One region of the Pseudomonas sp. Irchel s3b5 genome, then DNA from elsewhere that is predicted to be linked to it. Evidence: riboswitches for the same ligand, from Rfam matches in the RefSeq annotation. Region 1 holds a riboswitch; the other holds the start of a gene.

Region 1 (9,054 bases):
TATTCGTCGGCCAGCAACTCAAGATTGCGCAGCGGGCCATAGGTTTCGGCGCGGGTCAGTGGCGGCATCAGGTGATCGATGATCACCGCTTGGGTGCGACGTTTGGCCTGGGCACCCTCGCCCGGATCGTTGACGATAAAAGGATAGATGTTCGGCATCGGTCCGAGTAACGCATCCGGCCAGCAGTTTTCCGACAGTCCCACACCTTTGCCCGGCAGCCATTCGAGGTTGCCGTGCTTGCCGACATGGATCACGCCGTGAGCGCCGTAGGTATTGCGCAGCCAGAAGTAGAACGCCAGGTAAGCGTGGGGCGGCACCAGATCCGGGTCGTGATACACCGCGCTCGGATCGACTTGATAGCCCCGCGCCGGTTGAATGCCGACGAAGGTCAGGCCGAAACGTAGACCCGCGATCATCATCCGGCCATGGCGGCACATCGGGTCGGTATCGGGTGTACCCCAACGCTCCAGCACTGCCTGACGATTGGCCTGCGGCAGCGCGTTGAACATCTGCCAGTAATCATCCATCGCCAGGCTTTGCTGGCATGGGCGCTGGTCGAGGGTGTCCAGGTCGTTGCTGACGCCGCCAAGCAATTGCTGGATCAGCGCAGTGCCGCTGTCCGGCAGTTCGGACGGTAGCGGATAACCGTTGGTGTGCAGTGCGCGCAGGATGTTCAGCGCAGCGGCCGGGGTATCGAGCCCCACGCCGTTACCGATGCGACCGTCGCGAGTCGGGTAATTGGCCAGAATCAGCGCGATGCGTTTCTCACTGTTCGGCACCCGCGCCAGATCGATCCAGCGCCGCGCCAGTTCGGCGACGAAATCCATGCGCTCGGGTGCAGGCCGATAGCAGACCACATCCGATTGGCTGCGCTCGCTGCGCCACGCCAGATCCTTGAAGCTGATCGGCCGACTGATGATGCGCCCGTCCAGTTCCGGCAACGCAATGTGCATCGCCAGATCCCGCGGGCCAAGGCCTTGTTCGCTGGCGCGCCAGCCCGGTTCATTGTCCTGGGCGCAAATCGCCTGGATCACCGGGATATTGCGGCGAAACGGCCGCAGGTGCGGCGCTTCAGGGCTGGATTGGGCGAAACCGGTGGTGTTCAAAATCACCCCGGCCTCGACTTCATCCAGCCAGTCCTCGACCACCGAGAGGCAACCGGGCTCTTTCAAACTGGCCAGCGCAATCGGCAACGGGTTCAACCCCGCGGCCTGCAAGCGCTGGCAGAAAACATCGATGAAACCGGTGTTCGCCGCCTGTAAATGCGAGCGATAAAACAGCACCGCCGCCACCGGTTGATCAGGCTGCCAGTCGGCATGCCAATCGCTCAGAGTGGCCGGGCTTTTTTTCGGGTGATAGATCGCTGTGCGCGGCAGCGTCTGCGGTTCGGACCAAGGGTAATCGCGACCCAGCCAGCGACTGGCCAGGCAGCGAAACAGCTCCAGCGCATTGGCCATGCCGCCCTGGCGCAGGAAATGCCAGAGCCGGTCGCGGTCTTCAGGGGTCACGGTGCTCAGGTCACTGAGTTCCGGATCCGGCCGATCATCGCCCGGTACCAGAATCAACTGCACGCCGCGCTGCGACAGTTCAACCAAGCGCCCGATACCGTATCGCCAGTAGGCAATGCCGCCGTGCAATGAAATCAGAATCACCTTGGCGTGACGCAGCACTTCATCGACGTACAGATCCACCGAGGCATGATTTTGCACCTGCATCGGGTTGGCCAGGCGCACGCTTGGGTAGTCATCGGGCAACTGCTGCGCCGCTTCGGCGAGCAGCGCCAGGCTGGAGTCGCCGCTGCACAGGATCACCAGTTCGGCGGGGGTTTGTCCGAGGTCGGCAATGTTGTCTTCCGACACAAAACCGCCGGGCTGGGTCCTGAGCAGGTGCATGGGTTATACGCTGAGCGCGGCGCGCAATTGCGCTTCGAGAGTCGCAGCATCCAGCGCCTGACCGATCAGCACCAAGCGCGTGGTGCGAGCCTCGTCGGCGCCCCACTGGCGATCGAAGTGCTTGTCGAAACGCGTGCCCACGCCCTGGATCAGCAGGCGCATCGGTTTGTTCGGGATCGCAGCGAAACCTTTGACGCGCAAGATGCCGTGCTGAACCACCAGTTGGGTCAGCGCATCCATCAGCAGGCTTTCGTCCGCTTGCGGCAGTTCGATGGAGATCGAATCGAAGGCGTCGTGATCGTGGTCGTCATGATCATCGCCGTCGTGATGGTGATCGTGGTGGCTGTGACGGCTGTCGATGTGTTCTTCGGAACCGGCGCCGAGGCCGATCAGCACGTCCAGCGGCAAACGACCGCTGCTGGCTTCGATGATTTTCACTGCGGGCGGCAGCTCTTCGGCGACTTCCGCGCGCACGCGGGCCAGGTCTTGCGGGTTGATCAGGTCGGCTTTGTTGAGGATCACCAGGTCGGCGCTGGCCAATTGGTCTGCAAACAGTTCGTGCAGCGGCGATTCGTGGTCCAGGTTCGGATCGAGTTTGCGCTGGGCGTCGACCTGATCCGGGAACGCGGCGAACGTGCCAGCCGCGACGGCCGGGCTATCGACCACGGTGATCACCGCGTCGACGGTGCAGGCGCTGCGGATTTCCGGCCACTGGAAGGCTTGCACCAGCGGTTTTGGCAGGGCCAGGCCCGAGGTTTCGATGAGGATGTGATCAAGATCGCCGCGACGGGCGACCAGTTCGCGCATCACCGGGAAGAATTCTTCCTGGACGGTGCAGCACAGGCAGCCGTTGGCCAATTCGTAGACGCGGCCGTTGGCTTCTTCTTCGGTGCAACCGATGGAGCACTGTTTGAGGATTTCGCCGTCGATACCCAACTCGCCGAACTCGTTGACGATCACCGCGATGCGGCGACCCTGAGCGTTGTCGAGCATGTGCCGCAGCAAGGTGGTTTTGCCCGAGCCGAGGAAACCGGTGACGATGGTGACGGGAAGTTTGGCCAGTGTTTTCATCGGATGCCCTTTGGCTTTGGTGGCGGGCATACGGGACGAGAACCGGCCACGCGCACACGCGCCGGAAGCGTTCGCCACCGGATCACCCCGCCCGGTTGTAGTGAGAATCTGTATCGAGGCAGGTCTCCTGGCTGACGGTGTGCCGGCCTTGGGGCCAGGCATTCGCTGCGCCTTCCCGCGGGCTCAAGGTTGAGCCTGCAGTGGCGTGGCAGCGAACATCACCGTTCACAGTTGCGGGGGCAGCCGCGGCATTGACCGCGTTCCCTTCTTAGCTTCGACAAATGCCGAAGAACCTCGAATGCGCAAGGCTACGCATCGTATTGGGGCGGGTCAATGCTTGCGATCCCTGTGGCGAGGGGGCTTGCCCCCGTTCGGCGGCGAAGCCGTCGCAGATTCTGAGTAGAGGTGTGTCTGTAAAAATGTAAGGGGTCGCTTCGCAGCCCGACGGGGGCAAGCCCCCTCGCCACAGGGTTTTGTGCAAAGCCCAAACAAGAACCGCTGCCAATTGACGCCAACGCCTCGCCCATGCTCTCCTACACGCCTTGTTACGGGTGCCCTTCACAGGGTGAAACGGGAAACCGGTGAATCATGTGCTTTACTCTAAAGCCATGTCAGTCCGGTGCTGCCCCCGCAACGGTAAGCGAGCGAAGCGTCAGATCCACTGTGCCAATGTGGCATGGGAAGGTGATGCTTGCAGGTTCAGGCAAATGCCTTGCGCCCCTCGTGAGCCCGGAGACCGGCCCGCAACACAAAGTGACCAGTACGGCCACTGAACAACAAACCCGCGGTGGGCGGGCGCTGTTTGAACCCTGCGCGCCCGTTCGTGCGGGGTTTTGCATGCGCCCTTATTCCCCGCTGACAGACTAGAGGGAAATGCCATGTCGATCATCAGCAGTGCCGAACACACCAGCGCGAGCAGCACTTCAACCCTGACCCAACGTCTGACCGCAGCCATCTGCGCGTCGATCCTCGGTGCCTGCCTTGTGTATTTCGCCGGTTTCTCGCACATCGAAGCGGTCCACAATGCCGCGCACGATACCCGTCACAGCGCCGCGTTCCCGTGCCATTGAGACCTGCCGACATGATCAAGCGTATTGCCCAAACCGCAGGTTTCACCGGTCTGCTGGCGGCCCTGCTGCTGACCCTGCTGCAAAGCTTCTGGGTCTCACCGCTGATTCAGCAGGCCGAGACCTACGAAAAATCCGAACCGGTCGCTGTTGAAGTCCACGAACATGCGCACACCGAGGGCGCCGTCGCCGCGCACACTCACAATGCCGAAGCGTGGGAACCCGAAGACGGTTGGCAACGCGTGCTGTCGACCACCGGCGGCAATCTGGTGGTGGCTGTCGGTTTCGCCCTGATGCTGGCGGGCCTGTACACCTTGCGCGCACCGACCAAAACGTCACAGGGCCTGCTCTGGGGCCTGGCCGGTTATGCCACCTTCGTGCTTGCCCCGACGCTCGGCCTGCCGCCGGAACTGCCGGGTACAGCGGCGGCTGATCTGGCGCAACGGCAGATGTGGTGGATCGGCACTGCGGCTTCTACGGCTGTCGGTATCGCCCTCATCGTCTTCGGCCGTCACTGGCTGATGAAAGTCCTGGGTGTGGCGATTCTCGCCGTTCCCCATGTGATTGGCGCACCGCAACCGGAAGTGCATTCGATGCTTGCGCCAGAGGCGCTGGCAGCCCAGTTCAACATCGCTTCGCAGTTGACCAACGTTGCGTTCTGGCTGGCCCTGGGCCTGATCAGCGCCTGGTTGTTCCGCCGCAAAAGCGATGGTCAATACCACGCATGACTGAAAACAGCGCAGCGCCGACGTTTGTAGTCGGCCTGGGTTGCCAGCGCGGCTGCCCCGTCAGCACGTTGCTGGCGCTGCTCGACCAAGCGTTGGCGGCGCACCAGATTGCACGTCATCAAATCAAGGCGCTGGCCAGCATCGATTTGAAGCGCGACGAACCTGCGTTGATTGAGCTGGCACAGCAGCTTGGCCTGGAATTAAAGTATTTCAGCAGTGAACAGCTGGCCGCTTATGAACCGCAACTCAGTCATCAATCGCAAATTGCCTTTGAACGCACCGGTTGCTACGGGGTGGCGGAAAGCGCCGCGCTGGCTCTGGCTGAACAACTGGCCCAAGGCCCGGCAAAACTGCTGATCCCGCGACAAAAGTATGCCCAGGCAACCCTGGCATTGGCCGGCGCGGCCTGAAAACACCGATAATCCCCGCTCTCGATCATGAACATTCTTCATCTGAAGCCCTGTTCAGCCCCTTTTCCCCACAGGAACCGACGATGACCGTCTACTTTATTGGCGCTGGTCCCGGCGACCCCGAACTGATCACCGTCAAAGGCCAACGACTGATTCGCAGCTGCCCGGTGATCATCTACGCCGGTTCACTGGTGCCCGCTGCGGTGCTGGAAGGTCATTGTGCCGAACAGGTGGTCAACAGCGCCGAACTCCACTTGGAACAGATCATCGAGCTGATTAAAGCTGCCGATGCCAACGGTCAGGATGTGGCACGCGTGCACTCCGGCGATCCGAGCCTGTATGGCGCGATTGGCGAGCAGATTCGCTACTTGCGTGAGCTCGACATTCCTTTTGAAATCGTGCCCGGCGTCACCGCAACAGCCGCCTGCGCGGCACTCCTGGGCGCGGAGTTGACCCTGCCGGACGTGTCACAAAGCGTGATCCTGACCCGCTACGCCGACAAGACCGCCATGCCACCGGGCGAAGAGTTCTCCAGCCTGGCGCAGCATGGCGCGACCATGGCGATTCATTTGGGGGTTAATCATCTGACAAAGATCGTCGAGGAACTCGTGCCGCATTACGGCGCGGATTGCCCGATTGCGGTGGTGCACCGAGCGAGTTGGCCGGATCAGGATTGGGTGGTTGGGACGCTGGCAGATATTGTCGAGAAGGTCGAAGCGAAGGGGTTTCGGCGTACGGCGTTGATTCTGGTTGGACGGGTGTTGGGCAGTGATCACTTCAGCGAGTCATCGCTGTATCGTGCGGGGCATGCGCATCTCTACAGGCCCTGAAAGCACCTGTGGCGAGGGAGCTTGCTCCCGCTGGACCGCGAAGCGGTCCCAACATCAGTCAATACATTCATCACGGGAAAATGCACTGACTGTCTTGCGACTGCTTCGCAGTCGAGCGGGAGCAAGCTCCCTCGCCACAGCGCCGTTTTTTTTATGCCGCAGCGAACACCTTACTTAGTAGTAGGCGTTTTCTTTCTGCGTGTGGTCGGTCACGTCCCGAACACCTTTGAGCTCCGGGATACGCTCGAGCAAGGTGCGCTCGATGCCTTCCTTCAGCGTCACGTCGGCCTGGCCGCAGCCCTGGCAACCGCCGCCGAACTGCAGAACGGCGATGCCGTCCTCGACCACATCGATCAGGCTGACCTGACCGCCGTGGCTGGCCAGCCCCGGGTTGATCTCGGTTTGCAGGTAATAATTGATGCGCTCGTTGACCGGGCTGTCGGCGTTGACCATCGGGACTTTGGCGTTTGGCGCCTTGATGGTCAACTGGCCGCCCATGCGGTCGGTGGCGTAATCGACGACCGCGTCATCCAGGAAAGCTTCGCTGAACGAATCGATGTAGGCGGTGAAGCTTTTTAGCCCCAGCGCGGTGTCTTCGGGTTTTTCTTCGCCCGGCTTGCAATAGGCAATGCAGGTTTCGGCGTACTGGGTGCCGGGCTGGGTAATGAAGACGCGGATGCCGATGCCCGGGGTGTTCTGCTTGGAGAGCAGATCAGCCAGGTAATCGTGGGCGGCGTCAGTGATGGTAATAGCGGTCATGGAAACTCCTCGCAGGCTTGCGCGCAGTTTACGCCAATCAACGCGCCGGACAAAGTCCTAGTATTTTTGTCAGGAAAAGATCTTTTCATACCCTGTAGGAGCTGGCTTGCCGGCGAAGGCGTCAGGTCAGTTGACATTTATATTGAATGTCTTGCCCTCATCGCTGGCAAGCCAGCTCCTACGGGGATTGTGGTGGATCAAAGGTTCTCGTAGCGATTCATGTCCAGCACGCCCTCTTCCACCGGATCGGTCTCGTGGATATAGCGGCTGGAATCATGAAAATACTGCCAGAATTGCGGATGACTGCGACGAATGCCCCAACGTTCGACGATTTTCTCGAAACTGGCAGCGTCTTTTGCGCCTTCCATCGCGTCCACAAACTCAGGCACTTGATCGGCCGGAATGTTGAACATGAAGTTCGGATAGCTGCTGAGCACACCCGGGAAAATGGTCAAGGTATCGAGCCCCGGTTGATAGCGCCTCGATTCGCCCATCATGAACGCCACGTTGCTGTGCGCGCGGTTGCGCAACAGGCTGTAGACCACACGTTTACCGCTCGCCGTCTCGACGCGCAGCATTGTGGCTTCGGGCAACTGATCAATGACTTTCAACCCGGCTGCCGGGCGCGATGCCAAGCGGCTGAAGGCTTGCTCAGCGCCCTGCAATTCCGGATCGATGTTTGGTCGGGAGCAATAGGCCCCCTCGCAGCGGTTGATGGGATCGGGCTGCGCATTAAGGTCGCCATAACGGGCCAGCAATTGCCTGGCGAAATCGCGCTTGGGATCTGCCTCGTCAAGCTTCAGTGCGGTCGGCTTGTCGTTGTCGATGGACTCGTAGTCCATCCACAACTTCAGTTGGCCGCTGTTCTGATACCAGTCATTAAGGTAACCATCGCGAGAATCAGCAGGCATCAAACGCAGGAAGTTCTGCTCCGCACCGTTGCGGATCAGGTCGAAATACAGGCGCGTCTGGGCTTGATGGGAAACGTTGCCGAACACATCGAAATTAACGGCCAACTGGTAGTAGGTGCGCTCCAGAAGCGGATAGTCGAACAGCCACATCGTTTGCGGTACTTCGCCAATCAGGCCTTTGGTCACCGAGGCGCTGTCGAAATGACGGAAAATGCTCAGCAGCGCGTTGTCGTTGCCGGCCCACAGCGTCGACCAGCTCGGCGCTGGCTCATCGGCATAACTGTCGCGGCGCAAGGCCTCGTATTCGTTTCGCTTGTCGCGGTAGTCGTGCCACAGGCTCAGGACACTGCCGACGTCATCGTTCTGCCCCGGCATCGCCAGCAGTGGCGTAGCCTGGCCGCGGTAATTCGGATCGGTGACATACAGGTCGTGCTCCGGCGCCTGGAACAGCGCCCAGAAGTTGTCGCGGATCACGTCCGTGGCGATCTGGCCGCGGCACACCGGCCCGCGAATAAAGGTCCGAACGAAGTATTCGGCGTTATCGAGCATGAACTGATAACGCGCCTGGGCCGGGATCGCCTCAAATGTGGCAAACGGATTGGCCCGGCTCTGCGGCCCATAACCCGGTAAAGCGTTGACCTGCCAGCTGCCGTTGTAGAACAGGCTTTTAACCCGGGCCATTTGCGCCGCACTCAGCGGATAGCTGATGTGGGTCTTGTGCACGATCACGCCCTGCACCGGCCACAAACGGTAGTAAAACTCGGTACCCGGATCGTCGTTCGGGCGACGGGTGTTGATCAGGTCGATCGGCTGGCCGGTCGGTGTGCGCGAACGCACCCACTGGAAGAAATGCCCGGGCTCGCCATCCTTGAAATAGAGATGCGCAAGGAACCAGTGCTCGTACAGCCAGCGCCCCACCAGACTCTCCTTGGCGCCGGGCGAGTTCAGCAGTTTTTCCCACTGCACCACTTGCAACGCTTCTTTGGCGCTGGGGACCAGGCCCTGCTCATCGATGGGTGCACCGGAGGCCAGCCAGCGTTGCAGCGTCTGGTATTGCTGAAGGGTCAGGCCGGTCACCGCCAGTGGCATACCTTCTTTGGGATGTTTTTGGGCATAACCGTCAAATTCCGCCGGCATGGCGCACATGTTTTCCCGGTTCAGGCCCAGGACGATGTCTTGCGGCAGTTTGGCGTTGGGCTGCAAAGGGGTTCTGTGGCCCAGTTCAAGCATGCGCGCCATCAGTGCCGCCTGACTGCCCTGCGCGTCGAGCACCGAATAGAAGCCTTTTTGCTGCCAGGCGGTTTTTCCGGAGGCGTCCAGAAACAGCCGTGTCGGTGCCTGCGCTTTGCTGCGGTCGCCATCATAGACCGGGATTTTCGTCGCCCC
Region 2 (9,054 bases), on a different contig from region 1:
ATGGGCCAAACCACGGACATCGTCGGCGTGGTATTGAGCCAGGCGACGGCTTCGGGCCTGGCGTTGATAGGCTTGATGGCGAATCTGGTGCTGATCCCGGTGGTGAGTTTTTACCTGCTGCGGGATTGGGACGTGATGATGGTCAAAATCCGCAATCTATTACCTCGTGATCGCGAGGAGCGTGCGGTCTCCCTGGCAGGCGAATGCCACGAAGTACTCGGCGCGTTCGTTCGCGGGCAGTTGATGGTGATGGTCGCATTGGGCGTGATTTACGCAGCGGGGCTGATGCTGGTCGGTCTGGAGCTGGGGCTGTTGATCGGTATGATTGCCGGTCTGGCGGCAATTGTGCCGTACATGGGATTCATCATCGGCATCGGCGCGGCATTGATCGCCGGCCTGTTTCAGTTTGGCGGTGATTTGTATCCCATGCTGGGTATCGTGGCGGTGTTCATGGTCGGTCAGGCGCTGGAGGGCATGGTGCTGACGCCGTTGCTGGTCGGCGACCGGATCGGGTTGCACCCGGTCGCGGTAATTTTCGCGATTCTGGCTGGCGGGGAGTTGTTCGGCTTTACCGGTGTGCTGCTGGCGCTACCCGTGGCCGCAGTGATCATGGTGCTGGTGCGTCATGTCCATGATTTGTATAAAGACTCTGATATCTACGCCAGTGGCGAGGGACCGTAGCGACATGATGAGTGGGTGGCGGTCGCACTGACCGCCAAACAAACGGTCATAAAACCGTAGCGTTAACGCAAACCTTTGATTTTGCTTGTGGTCTGTCGCATTGTGCGACCAGCGCCACGGGTATAAACTTCGCAAACTTTACACAGAGGCCACTAACGGTTCCTTTGGAACTGTTCAGTCAGCATGAAACCGATTCAGCTGCCCCTAGGTGTGCGTCTGCGTGACGACGCCACCTTTATCAATTACTACCCAGGCGCCAACGCCGCTGCACTCGGCTATGTCGAGCGGCTTTGCGAAGCCGACGCCGGCTGGACCGAAAGCCTGATCTACCTTTGGGGCAAGGATGGGGTAGGGCGTACGCACCTGTTGCAAGCGGCCTGTCTGCGCTTCGAGCAGATGGGGGAGCCGGCGGTGTATCTGCCGCTGGCCGAACTGCTGGATCGTGGTATAGAAATTCTCGACAACCTCGAACAGTACGAACTGGTCTGTCTGGATGACCTGCAGGCGGTCGCCGGCAAGGCGGACTGGGAAGAGGCGCTGTTCCATCTGTTCAATCGCTTGCGTGACAGCGGCCGACGCCTGCTGATTGCCGCATCGACCTCTCCCCGAGAGTTGCCGGTGAAACTGGCGGATCTCAAATCCCGACTCACCTTGGCGCTGATCTTTCAGATGCGTCCGCTTTCCGATGAAGACAAGTTGCGTGCGCTGCAATTGCGCGCATCCCGTCGTGGTCTTCACCTGACTGACGAAGTGGGGCATTTCATTCTGACGCGGGGCACCCGCAGCATGAGTGCGCTGTTCGAGCTGCTTGAACGTCTCGATCAGGCCTCTCTTCAGGCTCAACGCAAGCTGACGATCCCGTTTTTGAAAGAAACCCTGGGCTGGTAAAACCCGCTGAAACCGAGAGGTTTAGCGGGTTTGGCATATTTCAGGCGCCAAAAAAATCCGCTTTCCTGTCGAGTGACAGGCTGCGTGAATGTTCAAAATGGGCTTAAGCGCTTAGATGTTAACGAGAAACCGAGAAGTCACATAAAGATCGATTGAATTTGCAAATGAGGTTGATAGCGGGCATAGTCTCGGCTTCTTTACAACTATCAGCCACGGTCGTGCCCATGCTAAATCGCTTCGCACCCCTCGTGCCTCTCGCACTCGTTACCCTGTTGTTCGGTTGCGCTGCTCACACACCTGTGACTCAGCAAGCATCGCAACAGCAGGTCAAGAACTCCGCTACAGCCCAGTCTTCTTCTCTTTATCAGGAAGCGCTGGAGCAAGAAGAACAGGCGAACGAAAAAGAGCTCGCCGATTTCGCCGGCGGCAAGTCGTATCAATTGCCGGTTCTGGCCGACAGCATCCTTGAACGTGGCATGTCCCTGATCGGTACCCGTTACCGTTTCGGCGGCACCTCTGAAGCCGGTTTCGATTGCAGTGGCTTCATCGGTTACCTGTTCCGCGAAGAAGCGGGCATGAACCTGCCTCGTTCCACTCGCGAAATGATTAACGTTGACGCCCCTCTGGTCTCGCGCAGCAAGCTTGAGCCGGGCGACCTGTTGTTCTTCGCAACCAACGGCCGTCGCGGTCGCGTCAGTCACGCCGGGATCTACCTCGGCGACAACCAGTTCATCCATTCCAGCAGCCGTCGTAGTGGTGGTGTGCGGATCGATAGCCTGGGTGATAGCTACTGGAGCAAGACTTTCATCGAAGCCAAGCGTGCCCTGGCAATGGCGCCAAACGCGTCGCCAATCGTCACTGCCCGCAAATAAGCGGACAATTTGTAAGGTGAACTTAAAGTCTTACTTGAAGTTTGCCGGATAGCCGCTAGAATTCTGATCTATTAATGATGGCAAACCGCCTGCGTCACACGCAGGCGGTTTTCTTTTCTGCGCTCCCAGCAGAAAAAAGCCGCAGCCAGATCAGGATGTTCTGCTTATGACGATGTCGGCCCGCCTCGCAATCATGTTCCTCGCAGCGCTGCTCAGCGCCTGTGCCAGCCGTACGCCGCCTCCTGCGCCGGTGGTTCGCGCTCCCATCGTTTTCGGTCCATCCCAAGCGTTTTCGCCCGAAGCGGAAGACGTACTGTTTCGCGCCCTTGGTCTCGTAGGCACGCCTTATCGTTGGGGTGGCAATACACCGGATTCGGGTTTTGATTGCAGTGGTCTGATCGGTTATGTGTACCGTGACGTTACCGGTATTTCCTTGCCGCGCACCACCCGCGAGATGATCACGATGCAAGCGGCCAACGTCGGCAAGGAAGGTCTGCAATCGGGTGACCTGATCTTCTTCGCCACCAATGGCGCTTCCCAGGTCAATCATGCCGGGATTTATGTCGGCGAGGGACGCTTCGTCCATGCACCCGCCACCGGCGGCACCGTGAAGCTCGACAGCTTGTCCAAGAACTATTGGCAGAAAGCCTATCTCAGCGCCAAGCGCGTTCTGCAACCGGAGCATCTGGCGCGCAATCGATAATCGCCAGAGGTTGTGGTCATGACCGCTCGCACGCTCAATCTCGATGATGCGTTGTATCAATACCTGCTCGACGTCTCTTTGCGCGAAACGCCGCTGCTCAAGCGCCTGCGCGATGAAACCCAGGCACTGCCCATGGCGCGCTGGCAAGTGGCGCCGGAGCAAGGGCAGTTTCTCGCACTGCTGGTGAAACTCACCGGCGCCAGGCGTGTGCTGGAAATCGGCACCTTCACCGGTTACAGCGCCCTGTGCATGGCGACGGCATTGCCGGATGACGGTTCACTGATCTGTTGCGACGTTCCGGGTGATTACAATGCCACCGCCCGCCGTTACTGGCTCGAGGCAGGGCTGGCCGGGCGAATCGACCTGCGTCTGGCGCCTGCGCTGGAGACGCTTGGCAAGCTGGACCAACCAGGTCAATTCGATCTGATTTTCATCGATGCCGACAAGGCCAACTATCCCGCCTACCTGGAGCATTCGCTGCGTCTGTTGCGGGTAGGTGGGCTGGCGGTGTTCGATAACACCCTGTGGAGTGGCCGGGTTCTTGAGGCAAATCCCGAGAGCAAAGACACCCGTGCGATCCAGGCGCTTAATCGAGCGTTGAAAGATGACGCGAGAGTGGATCTGTCCCTGTTGCCGATAGGCGATGGATTGACGCTCTGCCGCAAACGGTAGTCATCAGCAGGCTGCGATCTTTTGCTGTCTATTTTACAGCCGACACCCGCCACACCTTGTTCCCTACATCGTCGGCCACCAGCAAATCCCCCTGCCGATCAATCACCACACCCACTGGCCGTCCCATGGCTTTTTCTTCGTCATTGAGGAATCCGGTCAGTACATCAATCGGCTGACCGGTCGGTTTGCCTCCGTTGAACGGCACGAAAATCACTTTGTAGCCACTGTGCGGCTTGCGATTCCATGAGCCGTGCTGACCAATGAATGCACCTTGGGTGAACGGTGCTGGCAGTTTGCTGTTTTCGGCAAACGTCAGGCCCAGTGAGGCCGTGTGTGGGCCGACGGCATAGTCCGGCTTGAGGGACTTGGCGACAAGATCCGGATTTTGCGGCTCGACGCGAACATCGACGTGCTGGCCGTAATAGCTGAACGGCCAGCCGTAGAAGGCGCCATCCTGCACCGAGGTGATGTAATCGGGCACCAGGTCGCTGCCGATGTCATCGCGCTCGTTGACGGCGGTCCATAGGGCGCCACTTTGCGGTTCCCAGGCCAGGCCATTGGGGTTGCGCAAGCCTGAAGCGAAAATCCGCTGGTTGCCGGTGGTGCGATCCACTTCCCAGATCGCGGCGCGACCTTCCTCTTTATCCATGCCGTTTTCGGCGACGTTGCTGTTGGAGCCCACGGTGACGTAGAGCTTGCGGCCATCCTTGCTGGCGATGACATTTTTGGTCCAGTGGTGATTCAACGGGCCTCCCGGCAAGTCGACCACTTTGATCGGTGGGGACTTGATTTCGGTATCGCCATGCTCATAGTGAAAGCGCAGCAGGCGGTCCGTGTCGGCCACGTAGAAGTCATTGCCGACCAGTGTCATACCGAACGGTGAATTGAGGTTCTCCAGAAACACGCTGCGGGTTTCGGCGATACCGTCGTGATCCTTGTCCCTCAGCAAGGTGATGCGGTTCGCGCTCGGCACGCCGGCCCCGGCGCGGCCCATCACTTTCTTGGTGATCCAGCCCTTGATGCCACTGCCATCATCGGGTTTGGCCGGGGCGTTGGTTTCGGCCACCAACACGTCGCCGTTTGGCAGTACATAGAGCCAGCGCGGGTGATCAAGGTCTTCGGCAAAAGCCGTCACTTGAGTGCCTGCGGCGGCAATGGGTTTCACGCCCGCAGGCCAGCCGATGGCGGGTGCGATGTTGACTGTCGGGATCAGGGTTTTACTGGGTTCGGGCAGTTGGGGAGATGGGCCGGTGCCGTCGGAGACTTGCAGGCTGGAGGTCTCGCCACAGGCGACGAGCCCTCCAGTGAGGGCGATAACGAAAACGAACGGGGCTGTGCGCATACTGATCTTCCCTATGAATGCCTTGTTCTCATCATAGAGAAGTGTTGCCTTTTGATGGTTCAACCTTCAGCCGTGCGCTTCCTTCAAAAGCACGGCAATACCGGGATGATAGTGGCCGGCTTCGTTGCGCAATTTGCGATAGGCGTAAGGGAAATACCAGGCAACGGCGCAGGTGTTTATTTTTTGCAGGTCATCGACCATGTCCTGGAGCTCTTCTGGCGTAGCACCTTGCTGGGCTTTTTGCGGTGCAGCGAACAGGCAGCCGAGTCTCAGGTCGCTGGCGTGGCTCACGCGTTTGGCGTCGCTGGTGATGTCGAGCAACGCCTGGGTCAGATCGAGACTGTTGACCCGTGGCCAGCGCTGGGTCGCCTGGAAATAGGCACGGGTTTCGGGCGAGGCAAGCAGCAGATCGGCGCGACTGTTGCGCTCGCCGTCTTCGGTTTGCTTGCGCGTTTGCGTGTGTTGCAGCGTGACCATTTCGGCCATCCAGGCGGCGGCTGAAAGCAGTCCCAGATTGGCTTTTTCGTCGTGCCAGTAGGGCGCGTCACCGTCACCGCGCACGGCATTGTAGCGGTCAATACAGTCGAACCAGCGTTCCAGTACCGGGCGCAGGAATTCCAGTTTTGGATTGCTGATGATCATGCCTTGCATGGGGCTCACCCTTGTTATTGTGTTGTGGGTTTGTGGCTATTTGATATCGCTGCTGGGGGCGAGGCACAAGATTGGCGTCAGAATATTGAGCGCCAGTCGATATTCCCATCCGACGTCCCGGCTTTAATTGACGCTCCACCCCCAACCCTCTAACCTTCGCGGCTTGTTTCAGGTGCTCTGTGGCTTGGGTCGACAGAGTGAAACAGGGAAGCCGGTGAATGAGCTCTTCAAACTGTTGAAGGTCATGATCCCGGCGCTGCCCCCGCAACGGTAAATGAGTGAAGACTGAGCTTTGAGCCACTGTATCGAGGGTCGATATGGGAAGGCGCGCAGTCGGGTGCAAACCGCTCATGAGCCCGGAGACCGGCCTGATTCATTCAACGGCATCACGGTGGGCGATGCCAGGCTTGTTGCCTTCTTTTTTTGTGCCTGCCCGCCGTTATTCCCGCCTCAACGGAGAGCTTCCCCATGACTGACACCCCCGATCGTGACGAACGCCACCTGGCGCGCATGCAGCGCAAAAAAGCGGTGATCGACGAACGCATCGCCAATTCCCCGAATGAATGCGGCCTGTTGCTGGTGCTGACCGGTAACGGCAAAGGCAAGAGCAGTTCGGCGTTCGGCATGCTCGCGCGCGCCATGGGCCACGGCATGCAATGCGGTGTGGTGCAGTTCATCAAGGGGCGTAACAGCACGGGCGAAGAGTTGTTCTTCCGCCGTTTCCCGGAGCAAGTGCGTTTCCATGTGATGGGCGAGGGCTTTACCTGGGAAACCCAGGATCGCCAGCGCGACATCGCCGCCGCCGAAGCGGCCTGGGAAGTGTCCCGCGAACTGCTGCGCGATCCGTCCGTCGGCCTGGTGGTGCTCGATGAATTGAACATCGCCCTCAAGCATGGCTACCTTGACCTCGATCAGGTGCTCAGCGATTTGCAGGCGCGGCCGCCGATGCAGCATGTGATCGTCACGGGCCGCGCCGCCAAGCCGGAAATGATCGAGATGGCCGACACCGCCACCGAAATGGGCATGCTCAAGCACGCCTTCCAGGCCGGCATCAAAGCGCAGAAAGGCGTCGAGCTGTGAATCAACCACGTCATTGCCCGGCGGTACTGATCGCCGCGCCGGCCTCCGGTCAGGGCAAGACCACCGTCACCGCCGCGCTCGCCCGTTTGCATCGCAACCAGGGGCGCAAGGTTCGCGTGTTCAAATGCGGGCCAGACTTTCTCGACCCGATGATTCTCGAGCGTGCCAGTGGTGCGCCGGTGTATCAACTGGACATGTGGATGGTGGGCGAGCAGGAAAGTCGCCGTCTGTTGTGGGAAGCCGCCGGCGAAGCCGACCTGATCCTGATCGAAGGCGTCATGGGTTTATTTGACGGAACGCCGTCCAGTGCGGATCTGGCGCGGCACTTCGGTGTGCCGGTGCTGGGCGTCATTGACGGCACCGCCATGGCCCAGACCTTCGGCGCATTGGCGTTGGGGCTGGCGCGTTATCAGCCGGACTTGCCGTTTGCCGGTGTGCTGGCCAACCGCGTCGGTACGTTGCGCCATGCGCAGTTGCTCGAAGGTAGCCTGACCGAGGGACTGCGTTGGTACGGCGCCTTGTCCCGGGAAACCGGAATCGAATTGCCGAGTCGGCACCTCGGTCTGGTGCAGGCCAGTGAATTGAACGATCTCGATGTGCGCCTCGATGCGGCCGCCGATGCCTTGGCCAGCAGTTGCGAGGTGGCGCTGCCGCCCGCAGTGGCGTTCGCGGCGCCGGACGTGATTGACGTCGAACCGTTGCTGGCCGGTGTGCGTATCGCCGTGGCCCGGGACGAAGCTTTTGCGTTCACCTACGGCGCGAGCCTGGACCTGTTGCGGGCGATGGGCGCCGAGTTGTCATTCTTCTCGCCGATCCGCGATAGCGTGTTGCCGGAGGTAGACAGTCTCTATCTGCCGGGCGGTTATCCGGAATTGCACCATGTTGCGCTGTCGAAAAACACCGCGATGCTTGACGCGATCCGTGCACACCACGGGGCAGGCAAGCCATTGCTCGCTGAGTGTGGCGGCATGCTTTATCTGCTCGATTCGTTGACCGATGTCGACGGTGTTCGCGCCGAACTGGTTGGCTTGCTGGCCGGTGATGCGGTGATGCAAAAACGCCTGGCCGCGCTGGCGTTGCAAGCGGTCGAGCTGCCGGAAGGGTCGTTGCGCGGACACACGTATCATCACTCGCTGACCACCACTGAGCTGACGCCGATTGCCCGGGGCTTGAGCCCTAACGGCGGGCGAGGGGCCGAGGCGGTTTATCGTGAGGGGCGGATGACCGCTTCTTATGTGCACTTTTATTTTCCGTCCAATCCCTCAGCGATTGCCGCGCTTTTTGCGCCCGACCTTCAGGACGCCTTCGCTGGCAAGCCCGCTCCTACAAGGGACCACCTCAATCCTGTAGGAACTGGCTTGCCAGCGAAGCGGTCATGACTGACAACACCTTCTCCGAAACCGAGCGCGCAGCGGTCTACCGCGCCATCGCCGAACGTCGCGACATGCGTCACTTCAGCGGCGGCACGGTCGAGCCAGAACTACTCCGACGTCTGCTCGAAGCCGCGCATCAGGCGCCCAGCGTGGGGCTGATGCAGCCGTGGCGCTTTATCCGTATCAGCGATCGGGCTCTACGCGGACAGATTCAGCAACTGGTGGAAGAAGAGCGCATCCGCACCGCCGAAGCCCTCGGTGAGCGCAGCGACGAGTTCATGAAACTCAAGGTCGAAGGCATCAACGATTGTGCCGAGGTGCTGGTCGCCGCGTTGACGGAGGATCGAGAGCGCCATGTTTTCGGTCGGCGCACGTTGCCGGAAATGGACATGGCTTCGTTGTCCTGCGCGATCCAGAACCTGTGGCTGGCATCCCGCGCCGAAGGACTGGGCATGGGTTGGGTGTCGCTGTTCGAGCCACAAGCCCTGGCGGATTTGTTGCAGTTGCCGCCCGGCGCGAAGCCGCTGGCGGTGCTGTGCCTGGGGCCGGTCGAGGCATTTTATCCGGCACCGATGCTGGTGCTCGAAGGCTGGGCGCAGGCGCGTCCGCTGAGTGAACTGTTGTATGAAAATTATTGGGGAGTGAGTCAATGAGTGTGGCGTTGTTGAGTGTCGCCGCGGTTGCGCTGGATGCGCTGCTGGGTGAACCCAAACGCTGGCATCCGCTGGTGGCGTTCGGCCGTTTTGCCGACCGCATCGAACAACGTTTCAACGGTGAAGGTCGCGGCTGGCG

Evidence for each region. Region 1 has a riboswitch for cobalamin ahead of cobW (cobalamin biosynthesis protein CobW). Riboswitches for the same ligand answer to the same signal wherever they lie in the genome.
Region 2: linked by a shared signal. The riboswitch ahead of cobO (cob(I)yrinic acid a,c-diamide adenosyltransferase) and the one ahead of cobW (cobalamin biosynthesis protein CobW) in region 1 are both predicted to bind cobalamin.

The regions. Positions count from the first base shown of each region.
Region 1 covers NZ_FYDY01000002.1:4,234-13,287, forward strand. The annotation lists gene cobN (cobaltochelatase subunit CobN) at 1-1,892, opposite strand, end outside; gene cobW (cobalamin biosynthesis protein CobW) at 1,896-2,963, opposite strand; cobalamin riboswitch at 3,063-3,275, opposite strand; cobalamin riboswitch at 3,496-3,723, shown strand; gene CKW15_RS02210 (CbtB-domain containing protein) at 3,842-4,033, shown strand; gene CKW15_RS02215 (CbtA family protein) at 4,045-4,758, shown strand; gene CKW15_RS02220 (cobalamin biosynthesis protein) at 4,755-5,168, shown strand; gene cobM (precorrin-4 C(11)-methyltransferase) at 5,252-5,998, shown strand; gene nfuA (Fe-S biogenesis protein NfuA) at 6,173-6,757, opposite strand; gene CKW15_RS02235 (fatty acid cis/trans isomerase) at 6,955-9,054, opposite strand, start outside.
Region 2 covers NZ_FYDY01000021.1:60,211-69,264, forward strand. The annotation lists gene CKW15_RS20115 (AI-2E family transporter) at 1-681, shown strand, start outside; gene hda (DnaA regulatory inactivator Hda) at 865-1,569, shown strand; gene CKW15_RS20125 (C40 family peptidase) at 1,794-2,441, shown strand; gene CKW15_RS20130 (C40 family peptidase) at 2,608-3,144, shown strand; gene CKW15_RS20135 (O-methyltransferase) at 3,163-3,816, shown strand; gene CKW15_RS20140 (sorbosone dehydrogenase family protein) at 3,845-5,158, opposite strand; gene CKW15_RS20145 (hypothetical protein) at 5,225-5,809, opposite strand; cobalamin riboswitch at 5,963-6,196, shown strand; gene cobO (cob(I)yrinic acid a,c-diamide adenosyltransferase) at 6,278-6,889, shown strand; gene CKW15_RS20155 (cobyrinate a,c-diamide synthase) at 6,886-8,268, shown strand; gene bluB (5,6-dimethylbenzimidazole synthase) at 8,265-8,915, shown strand; gene cbiB (adenosylcobinamide-phosphate synthase CbiB) at 8,912-9,054, shown strand, end outside.